DNA from 3 places in the Streptomyces sp. NPDC046925 genome. Region 1 is predicted to be linked to each of the others. Evidence: riboswitches for the same ligand, from Rfam matches in the RefSeq annotation. Region 1 holds a riboswitch; each other region holds the start of a gene.
What was found. A riboswitch is a leader RNA that binds a small molecule or an ion and turns the genes downstream of it on or off. The one in region 1 is predicted to bind cobalamin.
Positions count from the first base shown of each region.

Region 2: another riboswitch for cobalamin. It lies ahead of metE (5-methyltetrahydropteroyltriglutamate--homocysteine S-methyltransferase); the one in region 1 lies ahead of ABZ906_RS32720 (ABC transporter substrate-binding protein).
Region 3: another riboswitch for cobalamin. It lies ahead of ABZ906_RS16310 (prenyltransferase/squalene oxidase repeat-containing protein); the one in region 1 lies ahead of ABZ906_RS32720 (ABC transporter substrate-binding protein).

Region 1 covers NZ_JBEYWZ010000010.1:150,182-160,420, forward strand. The annotation lists gene ABZ906_RS32705 (ATP-binding cassette domain-containing protein) at 1-106, opposite strand, end outside; gene ABZ906_RS32710 (ABC transporter permease) at 103-936, opposite strand; gene ABZ906_RS32715 (ABC transporter permease) at 933-1,880, opposite strand; gene ABZ906_RS32720 (ABC transporter substrate-binding protein) at 1,882-3,444, opposite strand; cobalamin riboswitch at 3,497-3,626, opposite strand; gene ABZ906_RS32725 (hypothetical protein) at 3,842-3,970, shown strand; gene ABZ906_RS32730 (Gfo/Idh/MocA family oxidoreductase) at 4,080-5,006, opposite strand; gene ABZ906_RS32735 (ROK family protein) at 5,069-6,268, opposite strand; gene ABZ906_RS32740 (carbohydrate ABC transporter permease) at 6,327-7,193, opposite strand; gene ABZ906_RS32745 (sugar ABC transporter permease) at 7,208-8,242, opposite strand; gene ABZ906_RS32750 (extracellular solute-binding protein) at 8,365-9,774, opposite strand; gene ABZ906_RS32755 (zinc-binding alcohol dehydrogenase) at 9,950-10,239, shown strand, end outside.
Region 2 covers NZ_JBEYWZ010000009.1:25,088-35,326, reverse strand. The annotation lists gene ABZ906_RS30440 (MFS transporter) at 1-735, shown strand, start outside; gene ABZ906_RS30435 (ATP-binding cassette domain-containing protein) at 724-1,593, opposite strand; gene cbiQ (cobalt ECF transporter T component CbiQ) at 1,590-2,339, opposite strand; gene ABZ906_RS30425 (energy-coupling factor ABC transporter substrate-binding protein) at 2,346-2,756, opposite strand; gene ABZ906_RS30420 (energy-coupling factor ABC transporter permease) at 2,756-3,478, opposite strand; cobalamin riboswitch at 3,508-3,706, opposite strand; partial or broken gene ABZ906_RS30415 (short-chain fatty acyl-CoA regulator family protein) at 3,817-3,933, opposite strand; cobalamin riboswitch at 3,983-4,199, shown strand; gene metE (5-methyltetrahydropteroyltriglutamate--homocysteine S-methyltransferase) at 4,362-6,683, shown strand; gene ABZ906_RS30405 (hypothetical protein) at 6,793-7,020, opposite strand; gene ABZ906_RS30400 (hypothetical protein) at 7,313-7,441, shown strand; gene ABZ906_RS30395 (endonuclease/exonuclease/phosphatase family protein) at 7,583-8,707, shown strand; gene ABZ906_RS30390 (hypothetical protein) at 8,762-8,986, opposite strand; gene ABZ906_RS30385 (pirin family protein) at 9,121-10,086, opposite strand.
Region 3 covers NZ_JBEYWZ010000003.1:673,158-683,396, forward strand. The annotation lists gene ABZ906_RS16280 (ABC transporter ATP-binding protein) at 1-254, opposite strand, end outside; gene ABZ906_RS16285 (SapB/AmfS family lanthipeptide) at 366-491, opposite strand; gene lanKC (class III lanthionine synthetase LanKC) at 537-3,395, opposite strand; gene ABZ906_RS16295 (ferredoxin) at 3,598-3,831, opposite strand; gene ABZ906_RS16300 (aldehyde dehydrogenase) at 3,831-5,297, opposite strand; gene ABZ906_RS16305 (MBL fold metallo-hydrolase) at 5,482-6,531, shown strand; cobalamin riboswitch at 6,632-6,766, shown strand; gene ABZ906_RS16310 (prenyltransferase/squalene oxidase repeat-containing protein) at 6,892-8,112, shown strand; gene ABZ906_RS16315 (SCO2322 family protein) at 8,109-8,783, shown strand; gene ABZ906_RS16320 (energy-coupling factor transporter transmembrane component T) at 8,792-9,961, shown strand; gene ABZ906_RS16325 (ATP-binding cassette domain-containing protein) at 9,958-10,239, shown strand, end outside.

The sequences.
Region 1 (10,239 bases):
GGACGGCCAGTTCGACGTGTTCCAGGAGCGGGTGCGCGCCGCCGTCGGCGTACGCGGAGAGCTCCGGGATCTCCAGGAGCGGAAGGCCGTCGGAACCGCCGGTCACGATCGTGTCCTCCTGTGGGCGAGGGCGCGGTCCACCAGCAGGTTGCCGCCGACACACAGCGCCGTCAGGAGAGCGGCGGGCACCAGCACGGCGGCGGGCTGGGTGAACAGGGCGTCACTGTTGCGTTCGATGAGCACGGCCCAGTCCGGCGAGGAAGCGGGCAGTCCGAGACCGAGGAAATTGGCGGACGCCAGGAGGTACAGGACGAGGGAGAACCGGCCGCCCGCATCCGTGGCCAGCGGTGCCGCCAACTCCCGCGCCAGATGCCGCAGATGGATGTACGCCCAGCCGTGCCCCTGCATCCGCAGCGCCTCGACGACGGTGCGCGAACCCGGCGCGAGCGCGGCACCGCGTACCAGGCGCGCGACAGCGGGGACCTGGAGCAGCCCGGCGACCGTCACCAGCCAGAACCGCTCGCGGTGTCCCGTCGCGGCCAGGGTCATCAGAACCAGCAGGCCGGGGAAGGCGAGCAGCACATCCAGTGCGCGCATCACCGTCTCGTCGAGGCCACGGCGCGGGCCGGCGGCCAGCAGTCCCAGCGGGACCCCGGCGGCCATGCCGACCGACAGTGCGGCCAGGGCGCTGCCCACCACCGAGGCACCGCCTTGCAGCACGAGGGCGAGCACGTCGCGGCCGAGGACGTCCGTGCCCAACAGGTGCCCCGCGCCGGGCGGCTGTGACGGCAGCGCACCCTCACCCGGCGCGGCATCCCCGGCCACCCACGGCCCGAGGAGAGCCGCGAGCACCGGCACACCGAGGAGCACCAGCGCGATCCACGGCATGCGCCGTCGCTTCGCACCGACCGTGTCACGCTTCTCCGGAACGGTCACGCCGTGACCTCCCGGCGCGGTGCGAGGCGGTGGGCGGCCAGGTCGGCGAGGAGGTTCACGACGACGGCGGTGCCGGTGAACAAGAGCGCGTACGTCTGTACTTGGGGCAGGTCGCGATTCTGCACCGCCTCGACGAAGCCGCTGCCCAGGCCGCGGAATCCGAACACCGCCTCCACGAGGACGGCGCCGCCGAGCAGTCCCTCCACGCACCGGGCGTACTGCTGCGCGGCGGGGCCCAGTGCGTTGGGCAGCACGTGGCGCAGCACCACCGTGCGCTCCCGCATGCCGAGCAGCCGCAGGTGCTCGGCGACAGGACCGTGCCGCTGGGCCGCCACACCCACGCGGATCTGGCGTGCCAGATCACACAGGTGGCGTGCGGTCAGCACGGCGACGGGCAGCACCAGTACGGCAGGCTGCGCACGGAGCGCGGCCGTGTCCATGCCGACGGCGGTGGCGGGCAGCAGCCCGGCGGCGAGCGACACCGAGGCGACCAGGAGCAGCCCGAGCACGAACTCCGGGACGGCGTGCAGCAGGACGGCGGCGGCGTTCAGCGTCCGGTCGGTGCGGCTGCCCTCACGGAGCCCGGAGAAGGTGCCCAGGAGCGGCGCCAGCACGGTGACGAGGAGCAGCGCGGGCACGCCCACGAGGAGCGTCACCCCGGCACGGCGGCCGATGTCGTCGCCCACGGGCAGCCCGGTGGTCAGGGAGTGCCCGAGGTCGCCGGTGAGCAGGCGGCCGAGCCAGTGCCAGAAGCGGGTCCAGGCCGGTTCGTCGAGACCCAACTGTGTGCGCAGGGCCGCTACTTGCTCGGGTGTGCCGAGTTCACCGCGCAGGACGTCGGCGGTGTCGCCGGGCAGGAGCGAGCCGACGGCGAACACCGCCACCAGGACGACCAGACACTGGACCAGCGCAAGGAGTGAGCGCCGCAGGATGTAGGCGCGCACCTCAGCCGATGCGGACCCGGTCGAAGCGGGCCCAGTCGTGCGAGTTCGGCGGTGCCGCACGCAGGCCGCGTACGGACGCGTCGACGGCGTCGTTGGCGTCGGAGAACGCCCACACCAGCAGTCCCGATGCGTCGCGGGCGATCTTCTGGGCCCGGGCGAGCAGGCTCAGCCGGTCCTGCTCGTCGCGGGTGGTGCGGGCCCGCTCGAGCAGCGTGTCGAACTTCTTCGAGGCGTACTGCGTCTGGTTGCGGGCCGCTCCGCCGCGCACCCGCTGTTGCAGGAAGTCGGAGACGGGCAGCGTGGAGGTGGTGTTGAAGGCGGCGACGCCCTTCGTCTTGATCTCGGAGAAGTACGTGCTGGACGCGCGGGTGTTGGCGCTCAGCTTCAGCCCGACCTCGCGCAGCTGGCGCGCCATCAGGTCAGCGGCCGGCTCCCAGGCGGCGTCGACGGAGCTGGTCTCCACAGTGATGTGCAGCCCCTCGGCCCCTGCCGCCTTCACCAGCCTGCGCGCCTCGCCGACATCCCGTGCCCGCGGCTCGAGGTCGTCCGGGTAGCCGCGCAGGCCCATGCCGAACAGGTCGTTGCCGCTCTCGCCGTGGCCGGCCAGCGCGATGCGTACCAGGGCCGCCCGGTCGATGCCGAGCTGCACGGCCCGTACCAGGCGCGGATCGTCGAACGGTTCGCGTCCGGTGCGCAGGAGGAGTTGCTGCGCGGTCGCCCGCTTGGCCGTCAGGAGCCGGGTCGAGCCCTCCTTCTTGAGGCGTTCCACGGAGGATCCGGCCATGTCGGCGGCGTAGTGCACCTGCCCGGAGAGCAGCGCGTTGAGCCGCGCCGCCTCGTCGTTCGCCGGGACGATTTCGAGCTCGGCGATGTGCGGGGCACCGTCCCAGTGGTCCGCCCAGCGGCGGTAGCGGGCGGTGCCTCCGGGGGTGAACGACACATAGGTGAAGGGGCCGGAGCCGACGGGCTTGCGGAAGTCCTTCGTCCCCTCGGGGATGATCTCGGTGCCGGGTCCGGCGAGGACGGTGGGAAACTCGAAGTTCGGCGCCTTCAGCCGGAAGACCACGGAGCGTTCGCCGTCGGCCTTACTGGCGGCGAAGTCGATCGAGGAGAGCAGCACTTGGGAGGGCGAGCCGGTGGCGGGGTCGGCGGCCCGGCGGTAGCTGTAGAGGACGTCCTTCGCGGTGACGGGCCTGCCGTCGTGGAAGTGCGCCCCGCGCAGGCGTATGCGCCACCGGGTGCCCGAGGCGTCGCTCTCCCAGGACTCCGCGAGCCGCGCTCGGACCGACATGTCGTCCGCGTACGTACCGAGCGTGTCGTACAGGGCCTTGGCGCGGGCCTGGTCGACGAAGTTGGGGGCGACGTGGGGGTCGAGGGTTTCCCGGGAGCCGCCGGCCGTGAACGCCGCGCGGAACCGGTCGCTTCCACCCCCGTCCTTCCCGTCTGCGCCGCAGCCGGTGAGCAGGCCGGACGCGGTCAGTGCCAGGGCTCCTCCGGCGGCCAGCACCCCTCGTCTGCCGGGCTGTGGCCGCTGCTCGGGCTCCGTGCGGGCATGCGTGAGCACAGTCGATCCTCTCCGGGGTGTCCTCGCCCCTGCAGTCAGACCGGCGACGGGTCAGTCTCCTGACTCCCGGATCGTCGCTCGCCTCCGCCTTCCCGCCCGCGTCAGCGGACAGTGGCGTGCAGGAGGATCGCTCCCCGGTCACAGTGGCGGGACCGCGCCGGACTCACACCGGCTTCCTGGTTCCCGTCGCCTCGTGTGCTCATTGTTGCGTACGAGGCGACGGAGCAGGCCCCCCGGGCGTGTGGAGCGGAGCTGCCCGGACCTCAGGTGAGATAGTCGACGGATCGGCGGATTCCACCCCCGACGACCACGAACCAGACGCCGATCCACCCGCCCCGAACCCGAGGAGCCACCCGGTGGATGACCTCACACAGCGGCTCGCCCCACGGTGCCGCCCATGATCCCGTTCGCCCTGTACCTCCCCGGATCAGGCGCCCTCCCGCGATGGGTACAGATCACGGTCGCCGTCGTGGTCATCGGCGCGATGGCCACCCGCATCTGGCTGTTCCTGCGCCGCCGGAAGTGAAGGGTGCGGGCACAGCTTCCGGACGACGCCGGGGCGGTTGTGGAAGGGGTCGTCTTCGCGCGGCGTGGTGATGCTGCCCGATGGCAGGCCACCTCGGGGTCTCCGACCGTCAGCCCTCCGCCGCCCACGCCAAAAGCTGCTGGATGCGCAGGCCCCGGCGGGCGTCGATCGGCGTGGAGCGGTTGGCGCGTACCGCGTGTGCGAATTCTCGGCGCAGCACGGGCCAGCATTCCTCGTGGTCCAGTTCCGCCGTGTCGTAGACGAGTTCGTCGCCGGGGCCGAGCAGTTCCACCCGGGTGCGGGCCCGCGGAAGCCGTACGGAGCCCGAGAGCGAGGCCTGGCTCACCGCGCCGTTCTCGTGTTCGCAGGTCAGCTCGGTCCAGCGGCGCGGGTCTCCGGTGGAGCGTACGGAGGTGATGGGGCCGACAGCGGTGTCGAGGAGATCGAGGAGGTGCGGGCCAAGGTCGAGCAGTGCGCCGTGCTCCATGCGCCAGGCGGTGGCGAAGTCCCCGCCCAGGAAGGCGCCGTGGAGGTAGCAGGAGCGGGCGCCGGTGACCTCCACGTGCCGCGCCGCTTCCAGGAAGGCGCGGGTGGCCGGGTGATAGCGCTTGGTGAGGACGAGTTGGGAGACCACGCCCGCTTCCTCGACCGCGTCCGCCACACGCCGCGCCCCGGCGAGATCCGGGGCCAGGGGCTTTTCGAGCAGCAGCGCCTTGCCGGCCTTCGCGGCGCGGGGCGCCAACTCGGCCTGGACGGCGGGGGGTACGGCGAAGGCGACGGCCTCGCAGTGGTCGAGGAGTTCGTCGAAGCTCGCGGCGACGGCCGCACCGTAGGGCGCCGCGGTCTCGGCCGCCGCTTCCGGGCGGCGGGCCCACACGGCGGCCAGCGTCGTCTCGGGTCCGGCGGCCAGCATCCGCGCATGCATGACGCGCGCCCACGGCCCGGCACCGACCAGGCCGACCCTCACCGGCGCGGGCGAACCGGCGGCGGAGTCGGCGGGCTCGGCGGGCGAAGGGCGGGAGCTGCTGTCGCTCATGGGGTCTCCGTTCAAGCGTGTGCTTGCGCTTGTGCGTAGTGCGTAGGTGGTGGTGTCGTCGGTCAGGGCGTCGACGCGTCCAGTCGTGCGTCCGCGCGATCCGGCGAGTAGAGGTGTTCCACGACCATCTCGCCCGCGCCCATCAGGCCTGCCCGGTCCCCCAGTTGTGCGGTGACCACGTTCAGGTTGGCCGTGGTGCGGGGCATGGCGCGCTGGTAGAGCAGTTCGCGTACGCCGGTCATGAAGGGGGCTCCGGCGAGGTCGCCTGCGAGCATCAGGACGCCGGGGTTGAGCAGGGTGACCACGGTGGCAAGCACCTCCCCGACGCGCTGGCCCGCCTCCCTGGCCAGGCGGATGGCGTCGGGCTGGCCGTCGGCCAGGTGCTGGTGCACGCCCGAACCGGACGTGGTGGGAATGCCGAGCGCGGAGAGCTGTCCGGCCAGGGCGCGTCCGCTGGCGACCGCGGCGAGGCAGCCGTAGGAGCCGCACATGCACAGCGCGTCGGGCCGGTCGTGCAGCCGGATGTGGCCGATGTCGCCGGCGCCGCCGTCGATGCCGCGGTAGACCTCGTCGCCGACGACAACTCCCGCGCCGATACCGGTCGATGCCTTGATGAGCAGGAACGCGGCGCAGTCCGCATGGCCCGCGCGGTGCTCGGCGTACGCCATGAGGTTGGCGTCGTTGTCGACCAGGACGGGCACCGGGCCGGGTTCCAGCGAGGCGCCGACCTGCTCCGCGTACGCCGCCTGCATCTGTTCCCGGATGGGGAAGCGGTCCCAGCCCGGCATGATCGGCGGTTGGATGACCTGGCCGAGCTCGAAGTCGACGGGGCCGGGGACGGACATGCCGATCCCCGCCACCTTGCCCGGCTCGGTCCCGGCTTCGGCGAGCAGGGGCAGGAACCAGCCGGCCAGGGTGTCGATGACCTTGGCGGGCCCGTCGGTGACGAGGACGGGTCCCGAGGTCTCGGCCAGTACGTCACCGGCCAGGTCGAGGACGGCGGCCCGTGCGTGCCGGGTCTCCAGGTCCACGGCCAGGACCACCGCGTGCGAGGCGTCGAACTCCAGGAGGGCGGAGGGCCGTCCGCCGGTGGAGGCACCGGCGGTGTCGCGCAGCCAGCCCGCGCCGAAGAGCTGGTCGAGGCGCAGGCCCACGGTCGATCGCGACAGACCGGTGGCGCGCAGGAGTTCGCTGCGTGTGGTGGCCTCGCCGCTGCGGATGAGCTGCAGCAGGTGGCCCGGGCTTGCTTGGCTCGCCGGCATCATTTCCCCGTCTCTGGATTCTCGCGGGACCGCGGGAGCCCGCGGGAGCCCGTACCCGTCAACTCTTGTCGGCGCCGCTGGTCAGGCCCTCGGTCAACAGGCGTTCCGCGGCGAAGAACAGAAGTATCACGGGGATGGTCAGGACCACGGACCCGGCCATGAGCACGGTCTTGGAGACCTCGATGCCGTTGGACAGTTGGGCGAGGCCCAGCGAGACCGTCCACTTCTCGGGGTCGGCCGCGAGGAAGAGCAGCGCGAAGAGGAACTCGTTCCAGGCAATCATGAACACATACAGGCCGGTTGCCATCAGGGAGGGCACGGCCAGCGGCAGGATCACCTTGCGCAGGGCCTGGAGGCGCGAGCAGCCGTCGAGGGCGGCTGCTTCCTCGATGGAGTACGGGATGGTCACGAAGTAGTTCTTCAGCATGTAGATCGAGACGGGCACGGTCTGTGCGACGTACACGATGGCCAGGCCCGCGAGGCTGGAGGAGAGTCCCAGCTTCGCGAACATCACGAAGAGCGGCACGGCGAGCAGCGTCGCCGGGAACATGTAGACCGCGAGGAACATCGCGCTGATCTGGCGGTTGCCGAAGAACTTCAGGCGGCTGATGGCGTAGGCGCCGGGCACGGCGGCGATGAGGGTGAGGGCGACGGTGCCGAGCGAGACGAGTGCCGAGTTGAGCAGCAGCTGAAGGAATCCCTGTCCGCCTTCGGACTGGGGTTTCATGACGTTCTCGTAGGTGCTGAGGGTGAACTCCTTCGCGGAGACCCACAGGGAGCCGGGGTCGAGCAGGAGGGAGTCGATGGACTTCACCGACAGGAGCACCATGTAGTAGAAGGGCACGATCGTGATCACCGCGAGGAAGGCGATGACGACCCACCGCAGGACGCCGAAGAGGCGCTCCTCGAACTGGGTGCGTGTCATGGAAAGCGGCGACATCACGACTCCTCCTGGACCTTCTTGCCGAAGAACTTGAAGTACAGGCCGAGCAGCACCATGAGGACGGCGGCGAGGACCAGGGCCTGGGCGGCCGCGGCGCCGACGTCGTAGCGCGAGGTGAGGAAGTCGTAGACCCGCACCGCTGCGACCTCGGTGCCCGCTCCGCCGTTGGTGAGCAGGTAGACGTCGTCGAATTTGTTGAACGTCATGATGAAGCGCAGGACGCACAGCAGGGCCATGACCGGCATCAGCTGGGGCAGCAGGATGTGCCGGAAGCGCTGGAGGGGCGTGGCGCCGTCGACCTTGGCGGCTTCCTCCAGGCCGCCTGGTACGGCATGGAGCCGGGCGAGGATGAAGAGGAAGGCGAAGGGGAAGTAGCGCCAGGTCTCGAAGGCGATGACGGTGAGCAGGGCCAGCGGGATGTCGAAGTGCGCGCCGAGGAAGCTGACTTCGTACTCGCGGGTGGAGAGGAACGCGATCGGGTCGTCCCAGCCGAAGAGGGAGCGGCCCCATTCGTTGACGATGCCGTACTGGGGGCTGAGGGCGACCTCCCAGACGAAGGCGACGGCGACGACGGGTGCGACGTAGGGCAGGAGCATCACGCCGCGCAGCAGTCCGCGTCCGCGGAAGGGGGTGCGCAGGGCGAGCGCCGCGATCAGGCCGAGGACGACGGAGCCCAGGGTGGCGCCGACGGTGTAGACGAGGGTCGTGGAGAGGCTGGACCAGAAGCCGGCCGAGCTGAAGACCTGGGTGAAGTTGTCCAGGGTCCAGTTGCCGAGCAGGCCCATGTCCTGGATGTCGACGAGCTTGGCGTTCTGGAAGGCGAGCAGCACCGTCCACAGGATCGGCAGGATCACGACGACGAGCACGACCACGAAGGTGGGGGTGACGAAGGCGAGTCCGGCGCGGTTCTCGCGGCCGGTGGCGCTCGGCGGGCGGGACTTCTTGCGCTGCCGCCGCTCGTCGGCCGGTGGCGGCTCGGGCGTGGTGGCTGCGGTGCGGCGCTTCGTCGCGCCGCTCTGGGCAGTGCTCATGGGTCAGTACCTCGGTGTGCCTGGGTGCGGGCCGCCGGCTGGGGGCGGCTGTCGGTGGGGCGGCTGAGGGTGATGGCTGGGGGCGGGGCGGCTGCCGGTGGGGTGGCGGTTCATGGCCGCGGCTAGCGGAGGGATTTCTGCAGGGCGGCCACTTCGTCGCGGGCCTCGCGTGCCGCCTCTTGCGGGGAGCTCTGGCCGCTGGTCATGGAGCCGATGGCCTTGGGTACGGGCAGTTCGCCGTTGGTCGCGCCGACGAGGGCTCCCTCGCCCTGGCTGATGCCCCAGCGGCGCATGTTGCTGACGCCGTCGGCGAGCTGGTCGAGGAGCTGGTCGGAGAAGGCCTGGTTCATGGGCTCGCGGCGGTCGACGCCGATGTCGCTGGAGCGCCAGGCGTCCAGGTACTTGTCGGGGTCGTCCGCGGTGCCGCCGCGGACCGGGATCTTGCCTTCGGGGGCCATGTCGAACCAGTCCTCGTAGCCGGCGCCCATCATGTACTCGATGAACTGGCGTGATGCGTCGCTCTCCGCGGTCTTGGTGGTGACCCAGGAGGTGATCTCGCCGAACTGGGCGGGCTTCTTGCCCGCCGGGCCGCCGAGCGCGGTGGTGATGCCGGTGTTGTCGGCCAGGAACTTGCGGTCCCCCCGGCACTCGGCGCAGCTGGGCAGGGCGTCCTTGCGCAGTCCCGCGAGTTCGTCGAGGAGGAAGGACGACCAGATGACCATGGACGACTTGCCCGCGAAGTAGGTGGCGCGGGTGGAGTCCACGGTCTGGGTGCCGGGCGGGCCGTACTGGTCCGCGAGGGTGGCGTACGTCTTGAAGGCGGTGGCGCACTGCGGCGAGTCGAGGTCGACCTGCCGCTTGCCGTCGACCAGCTGGCAGTCGTTGGCCAGGGCCAGGCCTTCGAAGCTCTGCTGGGTGAACACGTCGCTGGGGTCGGTGGCGGCGGAGATGCCGTCGCGGCCCTTGGTAGTGAGGTCCTTCGCGGCCTTGAGCAGGCTCTGGTAGGTGTCGGGTGCCGGCAGGTCGGCCTGCTTCAGCTGGTCCTTGCGATAGGCGAGGAGCTGGAGCCAGGCGTCGGAGGGGACACCGAGCCGGGTGGCGCCGTCGGAGGTGAGGTCGAGGGCGTTGGCGTTGAACGTGGAGCGGCCGAGCTTCTTGACGATCTGGCGGGGGATGTCGGTGTTGAGCAGGCCGTTGCTGTACATCTGCCAGGTCTGGCCCATCGGGGCCGCGCCGATGACGTCGGGGAGCTTGCCGGAGGCGGCGGCGGACATGATCAGCTGAGGCATCTGGGCCTCGTCGACGCCGACCAGATCGACCTTGATGCCGGTCTTCTTCTCGAAGCGGTCGATGATCTTCTCGGTGGCGTCGACGCGCGGGGTCAGGTTCTCCTGCGACCACACGGTGATGTGCCGGTCGGCCTTGGCCGGTCCGCTCTGGCTGTCACCGGCGCAGCCGGCCAGTGCCGCCATTCCCAGTGCCGCCGCGAGACCTGAGGCGATCACCTTCGATCGGCCGGTCCTCATGCGCATGTTCAGTCCTCATCGACTCGCCGACTTATGTCTACTGGGCACACATCTCAGCACCTCTTTTGCTTGTTGACAAGACATAAGTTCGGGATAGTCTCGACGTATCCGGTGGTCGCGGCGCCCCGCAGCGCCCCGGATCCCAGCTCTCACCACACTCCCGAGCCCTCGGAGCCTTTTCGTGGAACGCGTCGTCCAATTCACCGGCCCCCGTCAGGTCGAGGTGGCCGAGCACGCCAGTGCCCCGCTGCCCGCCGGACATCTGCGGGTCCGCACCCTCTACTCGGGCATCTCCGCCGGCACCGAACTCACCGCCTACCGCGGCACCAACCCGTACCTGACCCGCACCTGGGACCCCGAGGCCCGGCTGTTCCGCGACGGCGCCGCCGGCATCGAATACCCCGTCGTGGGCTGGGGGTACTCCGAGGTCGGCGAGGTCACCGAGGTCTCCCCCGAACTGGTCGGCACGCC
Region 2 (10,239 bases), on a different contig from region 1:
CTGCTCTCCGTCGACTTCCGCACCGTGTGCCTGGCCGGTGCCGGGGTCTTCGTCCTCGTCCTGGCCGGGCACCTGTGGCTGCTGCCCCAGCACATACCGGGGCGGGAGCGGGTCCGCGTACGGGGAGGCGCACGCGAGATGCTGCGCAACCGCCGCTTCCTGGCGGTCTGCGCCGCCTACGGCGCCTATCTCCTGGCGTACAACCAGCTCTATCTCGCCCTGCCCGCGGAGGTGGAGCGCGCCGCGGGATCACAGGCGCCGCTGGCCTGGCTCTTCGCGCTCTCCTCGCTGCTCGTGGTGACCACGCAGCTGCCGGTCACCCACTGGGCGGCGGGGCGGCTCGACCAGCGCCGGTCCATGGTCGCCGGTCTCGTGCTCATCTCCGCGGGGTTCGCCGTCGTGGCCCTCGCGCGTCCGGCCGCCTGGAGCGGTGTCGCCGGGCTGCTGCCCGCCGCCGCCTTCGTCGTACTGCTCACGCTCGGGCAGATGCTGGTCGCCCCGGCCGCCCGCGCCTGGGTGCCCGATCTGGCGCCCGGCGGCAGGCTCGGCCTGTACACCGGAGCCCTGTCCTCGGTCTCCGGCCTGATCGTCCTCGCGGGCAGTGCCGCGACCGGCTCGCTCCTGGACGCGGGTCTGCCGTCCTGGGCGCCGTGGCTCGCGCTCGCCGCGATTCCCCTCCTGGCCACGGTTCTGCTGCCGGGCCGCACACCGAGCGCGGGCCCGTCAGCCGCCTGACGCACCGGGCAGCGCCGGGGCGGCGAGGGCCGCCAGCTCCTCCGGGGTGCGCGGCCCGGCGCCGTCCAGCAGGCCCTTGGTCCGCAGCAGTTCGGCCACGGCGATCCCCCACGGCAGGGTGAGGCCCGCCTGCGCGAGGAGGTCCCGGTGGGCCAGCATCTCGGCGACCGGTCCCGTGCGCACCCCCGAGGGGGTGAGGAGCGCCGCGTCATCGGCCCAGCGCAGGGCCAGATCGACGTCGTGGGTGGCCATGACGACGGTCGTCCCCGCGTCCCGCAGGCCCTGGAGGGTGGTCAGGAGGCGTTCCTGGCCGTCGGGGTCGAGCCCGGCGGTCGGCTCGTCGAGGATCAGTACGCGCGGGCGCATCGCCACGGCGCCCGCGATGGCCGTCCGCTTGCGCTGGCCGTAGGAGAGCAGATGGGTGGGGCGGTCCGCCAGGGCGCTGATGTCGAGCGCTGCAAGCGCCTCGGCGACCCGGGCGCGGACCTCGCCGTCGGGCAGCCCCAGGTTCAGCGGCCCGAAGGACACGTCCTGCTCGACCGAGGCGGCGAACAGTTGGTCGTCCGGGTCCTGGACGACCAGCTGAACGGTGGTGCGCAGCCGCGTAAGACCCTTGCGGTCGTACGTCACGGGGTCTCCCCCGAGGGCCAATCCGCCCTGGTCGGGGCGGAGTCCGCCGCTCAGCAGCCGCATGAGGGTGGTCTTGCCGCTGCCGTTGCGCCCCAGGAGCGCGAGGGCGCGGCCCTCGGTGACGTCGAAGTCCAGACCGCTGAGCACGGTGGGACCGTCCTCGTACGCGTAGGACGCGCCGCGCAGAGCGACGAGCGTCCCGGCAGGAGGAGCGCTTGGCTCGCTCATGGAAGAAGCCTTTCCAGTACGAGGGTGAGGACCGCGAGGCCCGTGAGGAGTGCCGCGCTCGCGGCCACGAAGCTCCGGGAGATCCGGGCCTCGGGCACGAGCACTCGCAGCGTTCCGTCGTAGCCGCGTCCGGCGAGCCCGGCCTGCAGCCGGGTCGCCCGGTCGAAGGCCCGCACGAACGCGGTGGCGCCGAGCGAGCCGAGGGAGCGCCAGGTGGCGGCCCGTGTGGTGTGGCCGAGCCGTGCGGCCTGCGCCTGCCGGATGCGGCTCATGGAGTCCAGGAGCAGGAAGCTCATCCGGTACATGACCAGGGCCACGTCCACGACCGGCGCCGGCACGCCCGCTTTAACCAGGCGGGGCAGCAGGTCCGACATGGGGGTGGTGAAGGCGAAGAGCAGGACGCCGAGGGAGGCGGCCGATGTGCGCAGGAGCAGACCGCCCGCCCGCGCCGGGCCGCCGTCGGCGAGCGTGACGAACCCTTCGGGCCCGCCGAGTTGGACGATCAGGGTCAGGGCGCCGGTGACGCAGAAGCCGAGCGGCACGCGGTAGGCGCGCCACAGTTTGCGCGGCGGCACTCCGGCGGGTCCGAGCAGCACCGCGAGCGCGGCGAGCAGTACCAGGGCGGCACCCGGCCAGGGCGGCAGGGAGACGGCGAGGACGGTGAGGCCGAGCCCGAGCACGGCCTTGTCCACGGGGTGACGGCGGCGCCAGCGACTGCTGTGCGCCGCCGCGTCGATGGGCAGCACGCGGGCTCAGACCTGCTCGGACCCGGGCCTGCTGCCCGCCGTGTCCGCCGTCTGCTCCCTGTCCGCCGTCCGCTCCGCCGTTGCCGTCCGCTCCGTGTCCGCTTCCTGCGCCAGTGCCTGTTCGGCGCCCTGACGGCGGCCCTTGCGCAGGCCGAAGTAGTACGCGAGGACGCCCGCGCCGAGGGCCGCCTGCAGGGCGAAGAGCGCCGACTCGACTTCCCCGGACGGGGGTTCGTACAGCGGCGAGAACCAGGGCTCGTAGTCCGGCTTGATCTCGGTGATCGCTGTCTCGGCCTGGGCGTCGGCCCCGGTGAACGGCTCCTTCTTGTGATCTCCGAGGCCGAGCACCAGCGGCAGTGCCGCGAGCGCGGCGACGATGACCAGGAGCAGGGTGTTGATCTTCGCGTTCCGGCTCATCAGGCGCTGGCCCCCGTCTCCGTCTTGGTGTCCGTCTTGCTGCCCTTGTCGGTCTTCTTGCCCTGGAGCAGCACGCCGAGCCGGGTGAGCTCGCCCTTGCTGGACTGCACGAGCAGCCGCATCACCAGGACGGTGAGCAGGCCCTCGCTGACCGCGAGGGGGATCTGCGTGACGGCGAAGATGCCGCCGAACTTGCCCAGGGCGCCGATGAATCCGCTGCTCGGGTCGGGGAACGCCAGGGCCAGCTGGACGCTGGTGACGCAGTACGTGGACAGGTCGGCGACGAACGCGCCGAAGAACACGGCGACCATGAGCGGCACGTCGTACCGCTTCAGGAGGCGGTAGACGGCGTATCCGGCCCATGGCCCGACGATCGCCATGGAGAAGACGTTGGCGCCGAGCGTGGTGAGCCCGCCGTGGGCGAGCAGCAGCGCCTGGAAGAGCAGCGTGATCGTGCCGAGCACCGTCATGATCGGCGGCCGGAACAGGATCGCGCCGAGCCCGGTTCCCGTGGGGTGCGAGCAACTGCCCGTCACGGAAGGGATCTTCAGCGCGGAAAGGACAAATGTGAGGGCACCGGAGGCACCCAGGAGCAGAGTGCTCTCGGGGTGCTCCTTGACCTCACGGGTCAGGGAGCGGACTCCGTGGACGACGAACGGCGCGGACGCTACGCCCCAGGCGATCGCGTGCGCCGGTGGGAGGAAACCCTCGGCTATGTGCATGGCTAAGCAGACCCTCTCCAGCACCTCGTGGATGGACAACGCGCCTTGGCCGGTCTCCTGGCTGACGGGTCGTACCGACCGGACTCCGCCTTCCCGGGTACGTGCGTACCCAGTGGCTGCCGCGAGGGCTGGAGCCGGACTTCCCGATCACAGTGGCGAGGGCCGCACCGGCATCACACCGGATTTCCCGTTCACCAAGGCGTGGTGACCCTAGTGCGCAACCGCAATTCCTGACAACTTGCGGAACACCCGCGCCTGTGGCACGCGCGAGCGCACACGACCGGGGCGTACGCCCCTGGTCAGCGCATGTGCCCCGGCCCGTGAGCGCCCCCGTGTTCCAGGCGGCAGCCCATGCCGATGGGCACGGCGAAGGACGCGTTGTCGAGGTCGAGTCCGTCGGAGTAGACCAGCCGCGAGGCGTGGCGGATCTCGCAGCCCGGGGACCGTGTCTCACCTCACGGTCCGGAACCTGATCAGAACTGTTCGGCGGGTCGTCCGCCCTCTAGGGTTGCCCGTGCAGCTGGTTCGCCCTGCCCGCCAGGCAGACGCGTCGCAAGAGGGAACCCGGTGGGAATCCGGGACTGCCCCGCAGCGGTGAGTGGGAACGACCGCCGTCATACGCACTGGATCCAGGCGGATCCGGGAAGCGACGGCCAGTAGGAATCTGCCCCGGCAGATGTGCCCGCGAGTCCGAAGACCTGCCCGTTGCCCGCACGTGATCCCTCACGTGCGGATATCCCGGTGACCTCGTGGGCGGGTCGGCGTGCGGATCAGGCGGAGCACCGCGCTCATGGCGCGTGTCGGGTCCGCCCGGTTCGTCATCCCTTCGCGTCCGTGTCCCATCACCGGGATGCTCAGGAGTCATCTCGCGAAGGAGATTTCCGTGACATCGAAGTCCGCAGCCGCGGCGGCACGGTCCACCGTGTACGGCTACCCCCGCCAGGGCCCCCACCGGGAGCTGAAGAAGGCCGTCGAGGGCTACTGGAGGGGCCGCGTCACCGCCGACGCCCTCCGGGACACCGCGGCCCGACTGCGCGGGGCCACCTGGCAGCACCTGGCCGACGCGGGTATCCATGAAGTGCCGACCGGCGACTTCTCGTACTACGACCATGTCCTGGACACCAGTGTCATGGTCGGCGCCGTGCCCCCGCGCCACCGCGAGGCCTTCGACACCGACCGGCTCGACGGCTATTTCGCGATGGCCCGCGGCACCCGGGACGTGGCGCCGCTCGAAATGACCAAGTGGTTCGACACCAACTACCACTACCTCGTGCCGGAGCTCGGCCCCGACACCGTCTTCACCGCCGACTCCGGCAAGCAGGTCGCCGAGCTGAAGGAGGCCCTCGCGCTGAGCCTCGCCGCCCGGCCGGTCCTCGTCGGCCCGGTCACCTATCTGCTCCTCGCCAAGCCCGCGCCGGGCACGGCCGCCGACTTCGAGCCGCTCACGCTGCTCGACCGGCTCCTTCCCGTGTACGCCGAGGTTCTCGCCGATCTGCGCGCCGCCGGTGCCGAATGGATGCAGCTCGACGAGCCCGCCCTGGTCCAGGACCGCACCCCGGCCGAGCTCAACGCCGCCGCCCGCGCCTACCGCGACCTCGGCGCCCTCACCGACCGTCCGCAACTCCTGGTCGCCTCCTACTTCGGCAGGCTCGGCGACGCGCTGCCGGTGCTCGCCAAGGCGCCGGTCGAGGGCCTCGCCCTGGACTTCACCGAGGCCGCCGCGGGACAGCTCGACGACCTCGCCGCCGTCGGCGGTCTGCCCGGCAAGCGCCTTGTCGCGGGCGTCGTCAACGGCCGCAACATCTGGATCAACGACCTGTCGACGTCCCTGTCCACGCTGGGCACGCTCCTGGGTCTCGCCGACCGGGTCGACGTCTCCGCGTCCTGCTCGCTGCTCCATGTGCCGCTGGACTCCACCGCCGAACGGGACATCGACCCGCAGATCGCCCGCTGGCTGGCCTTCGCCCACCAGAAGACCGCCGAGATCGCGACGCTGGCCCGCGGCCTGGCGCAGGGGACGGGCGCCATCACGGCCGAACTCTCCGCCAACCGCGCCGATCTGGCCTCGCGCTCGGGCTCGGCCCTGACCCACGATCCGGCCGTACGCTCCCGTGTCGCCGCCGTCACCGACGCCGATGCCCGGCGCGCGCACGCCTACCCGGAGCGTGCGGCGGCCCAGCGGACCCGCCTCGGCCTGCCGCAGCTGCCCACGACCACCATCGGCTCCTTCCCGCAGACCGCCGAACTGCGCACGGCCCGCGCCGACCTGCGCGCCGGACGCATCGACACGGCGGGCTACGAGGACCGGATCCGCGCCGAGATCCAGGACGTGCTCTCCTTCCAGGAGAAGGCGGGCATCGACGTCCTGGTGCACGGCGAGCCCGAGCGCAACGACATGGTGCAGTACTTCGCCGAGCAGCTCACCGGCTACCTCGCCACGCAGCACGGCTGGGTCCAGTCCTACGGCACCCGCTACGTCCGCCCGCCGGTCCTGGCCGGCGACATCTCGCGCCCCGAGCCGATGACGGTGCGCTGGACCTCGTACGCCAACTCCCTCACCGAACGCCCCGTCAAGGGCATGCTCACCGGCCCCGTCACGATGCTCGCCTGGTCCTTCGTCCGCGACGACCAACCGCTCGGCGACACCGCCCGCCAGGTCGCCCTCGCCCTGCGCGACGAGGTCAACGACCTTGAATCAGCGGGCACTTCGGTCATCCAGGTCGACGAACCCGCGCTGCGCGAAACCCTCCCGCTGCGCACCGCCGACCACGCCGTGTACCTCGCCTGGGCCACGGAATCCTTCCGCCTCACCACCAGCGGCGTACGTCCGGACACCCAGATCCACACCCACATGTGCTACGCCGAGTTCGGCGACATCGTCCAGGCCATCGACGACCTCGACGCCGACGTCATCAGCCTGGAGGCCGCCCGCTCCCACATGCAGGTCGCCCGCGAACTGGCCGAGCACGGCTACCCCCGCGAGGCCGGCCCCGGCGTCTACGACATCCACTCCCCGCGCGTACCCAGCACCGAGGAAGCGGCGGCCCTGCTGCGCAAGGGCCTGGAGGCCATCCCCGCCGACCGCCTGTGGGTCAACCCCGACTGCGGCCTCAAGACCCGCGCCTGGCCCGAAACGAAGACGTCCCTGGAAAACCTGGTCGCGGCTGCACGCGAGGTGAGGTCGGAGCTGCCTACGGGGTCCTGACCCGAGCGCACGGAGCGGGGTGGCCATCCGGGGACGAGCGGCCGCCCCGCTCCGTGACCGCTCCCCTGCCCCTGGGCCCTTCACGGCGGTGGACGTGAGGGCGTGCGTCTCACAGGTGGCGCGGCGGGCTGTTGCGGATGGCTGAGCGGCGGGCCCACAGCGCGCAGGCGAGCAGCACGAGACCGGCGAGGCAGTAGGCCCACGCGTTCGTGCTGCCCCTGGCCGCACCAACGGCCCAGGCCAGCGACCAGATGGCGAGCAGGACGCTCAGGGCGGTCCAGGCGAGCGTCCACATCTGGTTGCGCGCCGCGAGACGTTGCGGCGTACCTCGTTCCATCTCGCCCATCCCGGGCGAGCCATGATGCTCATCACGAATCGTCATAGGTTGCCGGATGCCCCCGTCCAGGCGACCGAACCACCCTTGCATCGCGTCTGGTTGAGCCTGCAAGGGCAGTTCGGTGCAGTTACAGCCGAGGGAGAGCATCGAGCCGGGCAGGGCAGGGACGCCGTCCAGGACCCCGATACCTGGCAGTGGACGGAGGGCGACGCGGAGCTCGCCAAGTCCGGTATCCCGCGCGCCATGCTCGTCGACTTGGTGCTGCCCGGCGACGTCCTGGGCGAGGTCGCCGATGCGGCTGCCCGGCACACCGGCATCCCGGCGGGCGTCCCGGTGGTCGCCACCGCTGGAGACCGTCTACCGCGACGCACGCGGCCGCACCGACGCGCTCTACCGGCGGACGTACGACATCTTCGGCTGAGGACGGGATCGCTGCTCGCCGGTGTTCTCGACGGCGAGCACCACCGTCTCGCCTGTCGTCGGCGCTGCGAGTCGGCACATATCGCCGGTGTATCGAAAACGGCATACGTGCCCGCAACACCCTGCCGTCTTGAGTGGTGGCATGACCCGAACCCAGCAAACGCTGCCCGCGCCTGTACGCCGCCCCTGCCCGGAACCCGAGGACGCGGAAGTGACCGGGCAGGGCGGCGCCGGCCGCCGGGGCACCGCCTCCGGGAGTGGGCGGGCGCGCATCCGCCGGGCACTCCGCGCCGCCACCCGGCCGGAGCCGTGGAAGCGCGGCCCGGTGCTCGCGGTGCTCGCGCTGCTGCTGGGCCTGTTCATGCTGCTGCACGCGCAGATCACGGACCGCGGGGGCCTCGGCAGCCTGGTGGAGTCGTTCCTGCCGTGGTTCGGCCTGTTCGTCCCGGTACTGCTGGCCGGTGCACTGTGGCGGCGCTCCGCCTCCGCGGTGGTCGCGCTCCTGATGCCGGTCGTGGTGTGGCTGAACCTCTTCGGCGGACTGCTCGGCGACAAATCGCACCCGGCCGCCGACCTCACCGTGGCCAGCCACAACGTCGGCGCCGACAACCCCGACCCGGTCGGCACGGCCCGCGACCTGGTTGCCTCCGGTGCCGACGTACTGGCCCTCGAGGAGATCACCCCGGAAGCCCGGGTCACGTACGAGAAGGAGCTGGCCGAGGCATATCCGCACCACGCGATGGGGGGCACGGTCGGGCTGTGGAGCAAGCTGCCGCTGTCGAAGACGCGGCCGGTCGACATCCAGCAGGATGTCGGACCGCTGGCGGACACCAAGCCGGAGGACGTCAGGCTGGCCGACAGCCGGGCGCTGCGCACCACGGTGGCCACGGACCAGGGTCCGCTGGCGGTGTACGTGGCCCACTTGGGGTCCGTGCGCGTGGTCCCCGGGACCGGCTTCGCGACCGGCGGCCGGGACCGCAACGCGACGGCGCTCGCCGAGGCCGTCGCCGCCGAGCCGAACGAGCGGACGGTGCTGCTCGGCGACCTGAACGGCACCACGGACGACCGCGCGCTCGACGGCCTCACCTCACGGCTGGACTCGGCCCAGGACGAGGCAGGGGACGGCTTCGGCTTCAGCTACCCGGCGAAGTTCCCGGTGACACGGATCGACCAGATCCTGGTCCGCGGCGTGGAACCGACCGACTCATGGGTCCTGCCGGCCACCGGAAGCGACCACCTGCCGGTGGCGGCCGGAATCAGCTGGTGAGAACCGCGCCGGGGACCTCTTGAGTGCGGACGAGTCGAGTGCGGACGACGTGGTTCAGGCAGCGGCACGCCAGATCTGCACCAGGCAGTACTGATCCTCCCCGCCCAGAGCGGCTTCATGGCCGGCGGGCGTGGTCAGCGCGTCGGAACAACCCCGCAGAGGAGAGGTGAAGGGACCCGCGTCCGGGTTGAACACCCACTGCCACCGCATCCGGCGTGCGCCGAACAGCCGGTAGCTCGCCGAGACAGTGGTGTCGCAGGAATCCAGCAACCCACCCATCAAGCACCTCACACATCGGGAAAACGCCGCTCAGTGGCGGCGCTCGCACCGACTGTAAACGACGGGAAGAGACCGGAATTCGACGTGCTCACCACCGGCCGGGGGCCGTCACTCCAGCCACGGCAAGGCACGGGTCAGCGCACCCGCCCCCGCGGCTTGAGCGGCACCGGCGGGAGTGCCGGGGCGGGGATCCGGCCGCCGTCGTACCCCTTCACCTCGCCGAAGCGGTGTCCCTCCATCCAGTTGTCGCGGGCCTCCTCGATCTCCCCCTGCGTGCGGCCGATGAAGTTCCACCACATGATCAGTTCCTCGTCGAACGGCTCGCCGCCGAGCAGCATCAGGCCCGCGTCCGACTGGGCCTGCAGGGGCAGTTCGGTGCGGCCGCAGCCGAGGTAGAGCATCGAGCCGGGCAGGACGGGGACGCCGTCCACGCGGGTCTCGCCGGACATGCACAGGACGGCGTACTCGAAGTCGGGGTTCAGGGGCAGGCGTACGTCCGCGTCGCGCGTCAGGGCGAGGTCGGCGCCGACGATGGGGGTGTAGGTCGTGCCGGGTGACGTGGTGCCGTCGACCGTGCCCAGGATGAGCGTCGCCGTCAGGCCGGGGGCCGTGACCAGGGGCAGCTCGGCGTGGTGCTCGAAGTGCGGGTCGGTGTGGCGGTGGACGTCGGGCAGCGCCACCCACAACTGAGCGCCGTGCAGGAGGCGGGCGTGCTTCCGGGGGCTCTCCTCGGAGTGCGAGATCGCCCGGCCCGACGTCATCAGGCCGAGCTCGCGGGGGCGGATCGTCTGGAGGCTGCCGGTGGAGTCGCGGTGCAGGACCTCGCCGTCGTGCAGCCAGCTCACCGTCTGCAGGCCCATGTGCGGGTGGGGTCCCACCTGCATGCCCGGCTCGTCGGCGATGTCGTCGGGGCCGTAGTGATCCACGAAGCACCAGGCGCCGACCATGCGGCGGCCCAGGTTGGGCAGCAGGCGGCGGACCTCCGTGGATTCGCCGAGCTTGACCTTGCGGGGGCTGAGGAGTTCCCGGACCGGTTCGGCGACGACGAAACCGCGCCCGCCGCACAAGGAGGGAACCGGCTCACGATCAAGATTGCTCATGCCGCACAACCTAGCCCCGCGGGGCGCCCGGCGTCAGGCGCGCGCTCCGGTCATTCCGGGGGAACCCGCGCCCCCGGTGCGCCCCCGCGCCGCCCGGAGCCGCCGCGTCCGAACCAGTTGGTGGAATTTTCGATCACATCCCGCGGTTGGAGG
Region 3 (10,239 bases), on a different contig from region 1:
CGGGCATCGGCACCGACGTGGCCCGCGGCGTGCCCCGCGAGTACGGCGTCCAGGGCACGGCCGATCGCGAACGGCAGGAGAAGACTCGCGCCCGCGCCGGCGACGCTGCACAGCGCGAGGACCACGCAGCGCACGGCGTTGTGACGGGTCACGGCCTTCAGCAGACCGGCGTCGTCAGCGGCGGCGGGTCGGGGTCGGTCGGATCCGCGCCGGTCGGATCGGCGCCGGTGAGGACGGGTGGTCGTGGTCGCCATGCGATCCGGGTCCTCACAGTCCTCGGGGTAGGAGATGGAGCCGGGCGGCGCCTCGGGGAGAGGCACCGCCCGGGTCCTCACGGCGTGCCGTTCAGACGGCACGGGCCGGCATCAGAGACAGAGGACGACACTCGCGTCGCTCCAGCACAGCAGCAGGCTCACGTTGCTGCCGCCGCCACCGTGGCCGCCGCCGGTCATCTCGTCGGATTCCATGCTCTGCAGGTCGAGAAGCGCCATGATCTTCCCTCTCATTTGGGGACGTTGTTGTCCTTGTGGGCGGTGTCACGACCCCGCGGATTCGCGGGACCGGCTCTGGGGCCGCCTCAGGGGCGGCAGGAAGGGGACGTGTGCTCCGCCGTCCCCCAGCGGGGCGGCGAGCGCGAGAAGACAGCCCGCCGTTCCGGTGTGCAGGTCCATGGAGAGCCGGAGCATCTGGTTGCCGGGGAAGGCCAGTTGGCCCGCGTACGGCATCGAGAACCAGCCGAGTCCCTCGATCTGCGCGGCGACCTCCCCCGGCGGGATACCGGGTGCGGTGCTGCGGTCGACGTGCAGGAGCAGTCCGGCCCGGCCCTGGAACAGGCCCGGCTGTACGCAGAAGCGTGAGCGCGCGGTGGCCAGGATGCCCGGCCGTACCGCCTCGAATCCGGCGTCGTCCCGGTGCGCGAGGTAGTCGTCGACGACCATGCCGATGCCGACGCTGCCGTCGCCGAGGTACGGCATCGTGCGCCACCCCTCGTCCACCCCGATACTGCCGTCGGGCCGCGCCACGCACCGGTCGAGGTCCGCGCGCAGGGCGCGTGCCGCCAGGTCGAGGAGCGCGGGGTCGCCGTTCCGCTCGTAGAGCCGCAGGAAGAGGAGTGCCGGGCCGGTGGCCCCGTGCAGCAGGCCGGCTCGTGGCCGCCCCTTCGGCGGGGTCCCGGCGGTGAGCCGCTCGCCGATCAACTCGGCTGCTCGTAAGGCGTGTTGTGCGAGCCCTTCCTCACCGGCGCTGTGCGCGAGGGAGTCGAAGGCGAGTCCGAGTCCGGCGAGACCGCCGTTCAGGTCGGAGGGCAGCCGCTGCCAGTTCTCCTGGAGGACGCTCTCCATCAGGTCGAGCGCCCGGGTGCGGTGACCGAGCCGTTCGAGTACGTGGGCGATGCCCGCGAGGCCGTCGTTCAGGCCGAGGGGCGTGCCGGGCGGGGCGGACTCGGTGTGCTTCAGGAGCCAGCGTTCGCCCTCCTCGTAGCGCTCGGCGCCGCTCTCGGCGAGGGCGTAGAGCACTCCGGCCGCGCCGTGCGCGAGGCCGAGCCCGCCGCCGTCGGCGAACGTCGCGATGTCGCCGGGGAAGAGCCGGTCGTCGCGCTCCGGGGTGGCCGAGGCGAGGATGGCCTTGACCATCGAGTCCCGGCTGCCGGGCCAGTCACCGAGATCGACGAGGCCGACGTGGCCGACGAGCGATGCGGCGACATCCGCGGCCGTCCTGGCGGCGGGCGCCCCGGCGACGGGCCTCCCGGCGGCGGGCCTCCCGACGGAGGCAGTCCCAGTGGCGGTCGTCCTGGTGACCGGCGACCCGGCAGTAAACGACCCGGCAGCGGACGACCCAGCGACGGGCGAGCCCGCAGCAGACGCCCCGGCCGCGGACGACCCGGCGACAGGCGACCCGCCGAAGGGATCCCCCGCAGCAGACGCCCCAGCCGCAGCCTCCGCACCCCCCGTCACGCCCTCCCCGCCCCGCTCGATCTCCGCCACCGCCTCCGCGAGGAACTCGGCCGGCACGTCGGGGAATTCGGCCGCGATCACCTTCGCGAGGTGCGCGGCCTTGTCGCGGTCGATGGCCAGCAGCGTGGTGATCGGCAGGAAGAGGGCGAGGCGCAGACAGGCGAGGGCGTAGAGGTCGACGTCGACGCCCTTGCGGTCCGCGGGTGCGAGGAAGCCGGGGTGGGCCACGACCTGTCTGCCGCCGTCCCCCACCCGCGTCGCGGCCTCGAAGTCGAGGAGCGAGACGGACTGTTCGTCGGGCGCGACCATGATGTTGAACATGTGGAGGTCGTTGAAGACGACCCCCCGCCCGTGCACGGCCGCGACGGCTTCCTCGACGGCACGGTGGATCCGCAGCGCCCAGGCCGTGTACGCGGCGACCGCATCGGCGTCCGGCTCGCTGACAAGCAGTGGATGCCGGTCCGCGAAGAAGGAGTTGAGGGTGCGGCCCTCCAGGAAGTCCATGACGAGGAAGCGGTGGCCGCCGAGTTCGAACCAGTCCCGTACTTCGGGCGCGACGCCGAGGCCCGCCAATCTCCCCAGCGCGTCCCGCTCGCGCTCCAGGCGGGCCACGGCGTCGGCCCCGTCGGATGCCAGGCCCGCGTGCGGCCGGCCCTCCTTGAGGACGACCTTGCGGCCGTCCCTGGTGTCGGTGCCCACATAGACCCCGCCGCCGTTGGAGAAGTGCAGCGCCTTCTCCATGCGGTACGGCAGGTCGGTGACCGTCGTGTTGTTCCGCGCCGCAAGCTGCGATTCGAGGAACGGCGGCAGCGTCACCCACTCGGGGACCCGGAAGGCCGGGTCGCGCGAGTCGGGGACGAGGCGGCCCCGATCATCCTCGATCGCGGGGACCAGACCGCCGCGCTCGTCGACGCACATACGGCGGGTGAAGGCGCCGTACCTGACGTACAGCGGGCCTTCCTGCCAGCGCAGGTCGGTGAGGATGTACGGGCCCTCGTTCCCCGCCAGTTCCTGTCCCAACTCCTCCAGAATGGAATGGAGTTGGCGCTCGTCGGCGGGGTAGATCGTGGCGAACTTCCCGCTGCCGTCGCGTCCGGCGTACTTGCTGTTGCGCAGGTGCAGCAGGGGCCGTCCCGCGATGAACTTGAAGGGGACGTAGCGCGGCACGCAGTGGTCCCAGACCGCCGCGGCGATCCGGTCGGCGTTCTCTAGCGTGGCGGAGACGTGGATCTTCCAGCCCTGCTGGGGCGCGGGCCTCGCGTGCCCTTCCTCGTCGACGGGGACGAGGGTCAGCCAGTCGCCCTGGCGCGCCGACCGCCATCCCCGCGGGACGGGGCGTTCCGCCGTCCCGAAGACGGGGGCGCTGCCGCCCACGGACAAACGGTCCGGAGTCTCGTAGAAGTGCCTGTCGGCCAGACAGTAGACCTCGTACCGCTTGTCCACGGCGTCCCCTCCCCAAGTGGTCCGGACTTGAGATTTCCAGACCGCAAAGGGGGCGGACAGTCACGGATGTCATCGATCGGGCATGCGGAACGCATGGGTAACTTCCTGTTCGCACCTGTTCGATCGAACACAATACGTACAGGACGTATACGAGTCGGCGCGGACGGCATCGCGTTAGTGAAGCCCGCTGCCGCCGGACCGATCAGTCCTCCGGGGGGAAGACGACCTCCCCACTTCCGGACAGCGTGATCGTGATCGCCTCGACCGGACATCCCTCGGCCGCTTCGAGCACCTTCTCGTTGGCGTCGGTCTCGGGCTCCGCGGGGTGCGACTGGCGGGCGGAGTCGAGCGAGAACCCGCCCGGCGCCGTGATCACGCACATCCCGGAGCCGATGCAGACGGACCGGTCCACCTCGACGTGCCAGCGGTCACCCATCAGGCACCCGCCCCCTCGTACCCGGCGGGGAGGTGGATCATCTTGTGCTCGAAGTACTCGCCGTACCCCTCGGGCCCGAACTCCCGCCCCAGGCCGGAGTTCTTGTAGCCGCCGAACGGTCCGAGCATGTCGAGGCTGAAGGTGTTCACGGAGTACGTTCCGGTGCGCACCTGCCGGGCGATGTCGATGCCGCGCTCCGTGTCCGCCGTCCAGACGCTGCCGCTGAGGCCGTAGTCGGAGTCGTTGGCGATCTTCACGGCCTCGCTCTCGTCGCCGTACGGGAGCAGGCAGATGACCGGGCCGAAGATCTCCTCGCGGGCCACGCGCATCGAGTTGTCCACGCCGCCCAGGAGCGTCGGCTCGACGTACCAGCCCTCGTCGAGTCCGGGCGGACGGCCGCCGCCCGTGAGGATCTTGGCGCCTTCCTCCTGGCCGATGCGGATGTAGTCGAGGGAGCGCTGCTGCTGTCGCTGCGCGACGAGCGGGCCGAGTTCGGTGGCAGGGTCGAGCGGGTCGCCGACCTTGAGCGCACCGGCCGCGGCGGCGAAGGCGTCGGCGAACTCGTCGTGGCGCGAGCGGGGCACGAGGATGCGGGTCTGGGCGACGCACGCCTGGCCGTTGATCATCCAGGCGAAGGGGACGATGCCGGCCACCGCGGAGGCCGCGTCCGCGTCCGGCAGGATCACGGCGGCGGATTTGCCGCCCAGCTCCAGGGTCACGCGCGTGAGGTTGCGGGCCGCGACCTCCATGACGCGCTTGCCCGCGCCGACGGAGCCGGTGAAGGACACTTTGTCGATGCCGGGATGCCCGACGAGGTACTCGCTCACCTCGCGGTCGGCCGAGATGATCGAGAGCACGCCCGGCGGCAGCCCCGCCTCGGTGGCGATCTCGGCGAGTATGTAGGCGTCGAGCGGCGCCTCGGGCGAGGTCTTGAGGATCACCGGGCAGCCGGCGAGCAGCGCGGGCGCGAGCTTGGCCGCGGCGGTGAACTGCGGGACGTTCCACGGCACGACGGCCGCCACGACGCCGACCGGCTCGCGCCGGACGAGGATCTTGCCGAGCGCTCCGTCGCGCTCCTCCTCGTAGGTGAAGTTCCGCGCGACGGTGAGCGCCGAGTCCCAGACCATCATCGCGGCGAGGGCCTGCACCATGATGCTGGAGGTGTACGGGGTGCCGTTCTCGGAGCTGATGACACGGGCGATCTCCTCGTGCCGTACGGCGAACGCGTCCTTGATCTTTGTGATGACCTCCATCCGCTCGTCGAGCGTCATCCGGGGCCATGGGCCGTCGTCGAAGGCCTTGCGCGCGGTGGCGACGGCCCGGTCGACGTCGGCGGGCGCGGCGTGCGGCACGCGCGCGAAGACCTGGCCGGTGTGCGGCGAGATCACCTCGATGACGTCCTTGCCGAGGGGGTCCACCAGCTCCCCGCCGATGAAAAGCTGCCCGTGTTCCACGATCTCGGTCATGGCTGACTGCCTCCTGCGGGATTCCGCCTGCGCGGCACGCTTTCTGACACTGTTTCAGAACTGATACCAGTTCTAGTTCCACTAGTCCACGGAGGGCAAGACTCAAGTAGCCTGACGAAAAGGTCGACTTGGGCGATCATTGGAACTAGTTCTAGTTGCGGACGAGAGAAGAAGAGGGCGCCCGATGACGCAGGTGACCGAACCGCAGGTGACCGAGCACGGCGGGGGCGTGTGGAGCATCAAGGTCCCGATCCCCGACAACCCCCTGGGCTTCACCCTCGTCCATCTCCTGGACACCGACGCGGGCCCCGTCCTCATCGACACGGGCTGGGACGACCCCACGTCCTGGGACGCGCTCGCCACCGGCCTCGCCGCCTGCGGCACGTCCGCCGACGCGGTGCACGGCGTCGTCATCACCCACCACCACCCCGACCACCACGGCCTCTCGGCCAAGGTCCGCGAGGCATCGGGCGCGTGGATCGCGATGCACGAGGCGGACGCGTCGGTCGTACGCCGCACGCGGACCGGGCCGCCCGCGCGCTGGTTCGACTACATGGCGGAGAAGCTGACGGCCGCGGGCGCCCCCGCCGACCATCTGGCCCCGCTGCTCGCCGCACGTGACGCGGGCCGCGCGCCCCGCCTGCCGGGCCTGGCCGCCGCGCTCCCCGACCGCGACATCACGCCGGGCGAACTGCTCGAACTACCGGGACGCAGGCTCCGCGCGATCTGGACCCCCGGCCACACGCCGGGCCACGTCTGCCTGCACCTGGAGGAGGAGCACCCGGCGCGGCTGCCCGGGCACGGGCGGCTGTTCTCCGGCGACCATCTGCTCCCCGGCATCACCCCGCACATCGGCCTGTACGAGGACCCCGACGACGACACGGTCACCGACCCCCTGGGCGACTACATCGACTCCCTGGAGCGCATCGGCCGCCTGGGCGCCGCCGAGGTGCTGCCCGCCCACCAGTACGCGTTCACGGACGCCCCGGCCCGCGTCCGGGAGATCCTGGCCCACCACGAGGAGCGCCTCACCGACCTGCTCGCCCTCCTCGCCGAACCCCTCACCCCCTGGCAACTCGCCGAGCGGATGGAGTGGAACCGCCCCTGGGACCAGATCCGCTACGGCTCGCGCAACATCGCCGTCTCCGAGGCCGAGGCACACGTACGGCGCCTGGTGAAGCTGGGCCGCGCGGAGGCGGTGGGCAACGATCCGGTGCGGTACCGGGCGGTGTGACCTTCACGGCGGGCCGTGCGACCTCCGCGGCGGGCCGTGTGGCCTCCGCGGGGAGCCGGTGCGGCCTTCGGGCGGGGGCGGGCAGCCCGGGCCGCTGCCCTACGGGCCGGTAGAGTGGGCTCGTCGTCATCATGCCCGTACAGGGGGAAGCCGGTGCGAATCCGGCGCTGACCCGCAACCGTATGCCGCACCCGCGCGGTAAGCCGGAATGCCCGGTACGGAACATGACCGGCTCGCGTCATCGGAACCGCCGATGACCGGCACCGTCGAGGTATACGGAGCCGGAGCCGCCCGGTGCCCGTGCCCAGCTACGCGCCCGTGCTGCCTCCGCTCCCCGCAGGGAGAGGCACCCGCCGCATCATGAACGTTCGCCGCAGCGCAGCGGTCCTGGCCGCCGTCGCCGTGTTCGGTTCGGTCGCCGCCCCGGCCGCCTTCGCGGACACCGCGTCCCCGTCGCCCTCCGCCAAGCTGCCCTCCGGCCTCTACGGCGACAGCGACCCCAAGTTCGACGGGGTGTTCCGGCAGTCGTACGCCCTGCTCGCCCAGGACTCGGCCGGTGTGAAGCCCGCCGCCAAGGCCGTCGACTGGCTGACGGGGCAGCAGTGCGCGAGCGGCGGTTTCGCCGCGTTCCGGGCCGACGCGGGCGAGCCGTGCGACTCCAAGACCATGGTCGACAGCAACTCGACCGCCGCCGCCGTGCAGGCGCTCGGCGCGCTCGGGGGCCAGGACAAGACCGTCAAGAAGAGCGTCGACTGGCTGAAGTCGGTGCAGAACGGCGACGGCGGCTGGGGCTACAACCCCGGCATGGACTCCGACGCCAACTCCACCGGCATCGTCATCGGCGCCCTGACCGCCGCGGGCCAGAAGCCGCAGTCGGTGAAGTCGCAGGATGGCAAGTCCGCGTACGACGCGCTGCCCGCGCTCTCCATGAGCTGCGACAAGGACGGCGGCGCCTTCGGCCTCGCGGACGTCAAGACCGGCAAGCTCTCGCCGAACGCGGACGCCACGGCGGCCGGTGTCCTCGGCGGCCACGGCAAGGGTCTGGTCGTCGACGAGGCGAAGAAGGAAGCCGCCGCCCCCAAGTGCGAGAAGGCCAAGACCGCCGAGCAGGCCGCGTCGAACGGCACGGGCTACCTCCTGAAGACCCTCGCCGAGGGCGACGACCACCTGATGTCCTCGCTGCCCGGCGCCAAGAACATGCCCGACCTCGGCAACACCGCGGACTCCGTGCTCGCGCTCGCCGCGGCCGGTCAGCCGGAGCAGGCGAAGAAGTCGGCCGAGTGGCTGTCGAAGAACTCCGCACAGTGGGCAGAGAAGTCCGGCCCCGCCGCCTACTCCCAGCTGATCTTCGCCGCCCACGCCGCGGGCATGGACCCGCGTGACTTCGGCGGCGCCGACCTCGTCAAGCAGCTCAACGCGCAGGGTCCCGCCCCGCAGGCTGCCGAGAAGGGCGACGAGAAGAAGGACAGCGACGACGACGGCAGCGGCGTCAGCATCTGGTGGATCATCGGCGTCGGCATGGTCGCCGGTATCGGCATCGGCTTCCTGTACAGCGGCAACAAGAAGAAGCAGCAGCTGTGACGCGGGGTCGCGCGCGGTGCGGGCGCCTGCTGGTCGGGGCGCTCGTCGCCGCCCTGCTCGGTGTCCTCGCCGCCGCCCCCGCACAGGCCGCCGGTTACCGCTACTGGTCCTTCTGGGACCGGGACGGCTCCTCGTGGGCGTACGCGAGCCAGGGGCCGAGCACCGCACGCCCCGACGACGGGTCCGTGCAGGGCTTCCGGTTCTCCGTGTCCGAGGACTCCAAGGACGCCGCGAAGCCGCGCGGCGCCGCCGACTTCGACACGATCTGCGCCAAGACCCCCGCCAAGGACGACCGCAAGCGGATCGCCCTAGTCATCGACTTCGGCACGGCCGCTGACGCCCCCGACGGCGAGACCCCGCAGCAGCGGCGTACCGCCTGCGCGCTGATCGCGGACGACGCGACGAGCGCGGACGCCCTCGCCGCGGTCGCCGGTCCGCTGCGCTACGACAGCAACGCCCTGCTGTGCGCCATCGCCGGCTACCCGAAGTCGGGCTGCGGCGAGCAGGTCGCGGGCAACGGAGAGCCCCAGAAGAAGAAGTCGGCCGCGAGCGAGGCAGGCGACAAGGAGGGCGGCTCCGGCGGCCCCTCCGTCGGCCTGATCGCGGGCGTCGCCGCCGTCGCCCTGCTCGGCGTGGCCGCCCTCTGGCAGGCACGCCGCCGACGCGGCTGAACCGCGCCATGAACGATCACCCGAGCACCGCTCCCGGTGCGCTGCGCAGGCGCCTGGCCCCCGAAGCGCACCGGAGCAACGCGCTGCACCCGGGCGCCTGGTGGGTATGGGCGCTCGGCCTCGGCGTCGCGGCGTCCCGCACCACCAATCCCCTGCTGCTCGGACTGCTCATCGGGGTCGCGGGCTATGTCGTCGCGGCCCGCAGGACGTCCGCCCCGTGGGCGCGGTCGTACGGCGCCTTCGTGAAGCTGGGTCTGGTCGTGATCGCGATCCGGCTCGTCTTCGCCGTCGTGCTCGGCTCCCCCATTCCTGGTTCGCACGTCGTCGTGACGCTGCCCGAAGTGCCGTTGCCCGACTGGGCGAAGGGCGTGCGGATCGGCGGCCGGGTGACGGCCGAGGGGCTGCTCTTCGCGCTCTACGACGGGGTGCGCCTCGCCGGGCTCCTCATCTGCGTGGGCGCCGCCAACGCCCTCGCGAGTCCGGCCCGGCTGCTCAAGTCGCTGCCGGGCGCGCTGTACGAGGTGGGGGTCGCCATCGTCGTGGCGATGACGTTCGCACCGAACCTGATCATGGACGTGCAGCGTCTGCGTGCCGCGCGGCGCCTTCGCGGGCGGGCGGACAAGGGCATCCGGGGGCTGCTCCAGGTCGGCCTGCCCGTCCTCGAGGGCGCCCTCGAACGGTCGGTCGCGCTGGCCGCCGCGATGGACGCGCGCGGCTTCGGCCGCAGCGCGCCGGTGCCCGCCGGGGTGCGCAGGGCGACCGCGGTACTGACCCTCGGCGGTCTGATGGGCGTCTGCGCGGGTACGTACGGACTGCTCACCGCGGGCGGCACGGGCTACGGCCTGCCGGTGCTTGCCGCCGGGCTGCTCGCGGCCCTCGCGGGACTGCGCCTGGGCGGGCGGCGCTCCGTGCGCACCCGCTACCGGCCCGACCCCTGGGGCGTGCGTGCCTGGCTCGTCGCCGGGTCGGGGGTCGCGGTGGCGGGCCTGATGATCTGGGCCGCCTCGTACGACGCGTCCGCCCTGCACCCCGGTGTCGTTCCCCTGACGGCGCCGACGCTGCCGCTGTGGCCCGCGGCCGCCGTACTCATCGGCCTGCTGCCCGCCTTCGTGGCACCGGTGCCCGCCGATTGTGCCGCCCCCGTTCATTCCCCCCCGCGTGCCGAGGAGCCCTCATGATCCGCTTCGAGGATGTCTCCGTGACGTACGAAGGGGCCGCCGGGCCCACCGTGCGCGGGGTCGATCTCGCCGTGCCCGAGGGCGAGCTCGTGCTCCTCGTCGGGCCTTCCGGGGTCGGCAAGTCGACGCTGCTCGGCACGGTGAGCGGGCTCGTGCCGCACTTCACCGGGGGCACCCTGCGGGGGCGGGTGACGGTGGCGGGGCGCGACACCCGTACCCACAAGCCGCGTGAACTCGCCGACGTCGTCGGCACGGTGGGCCAGGACCCGCTGTCGCAC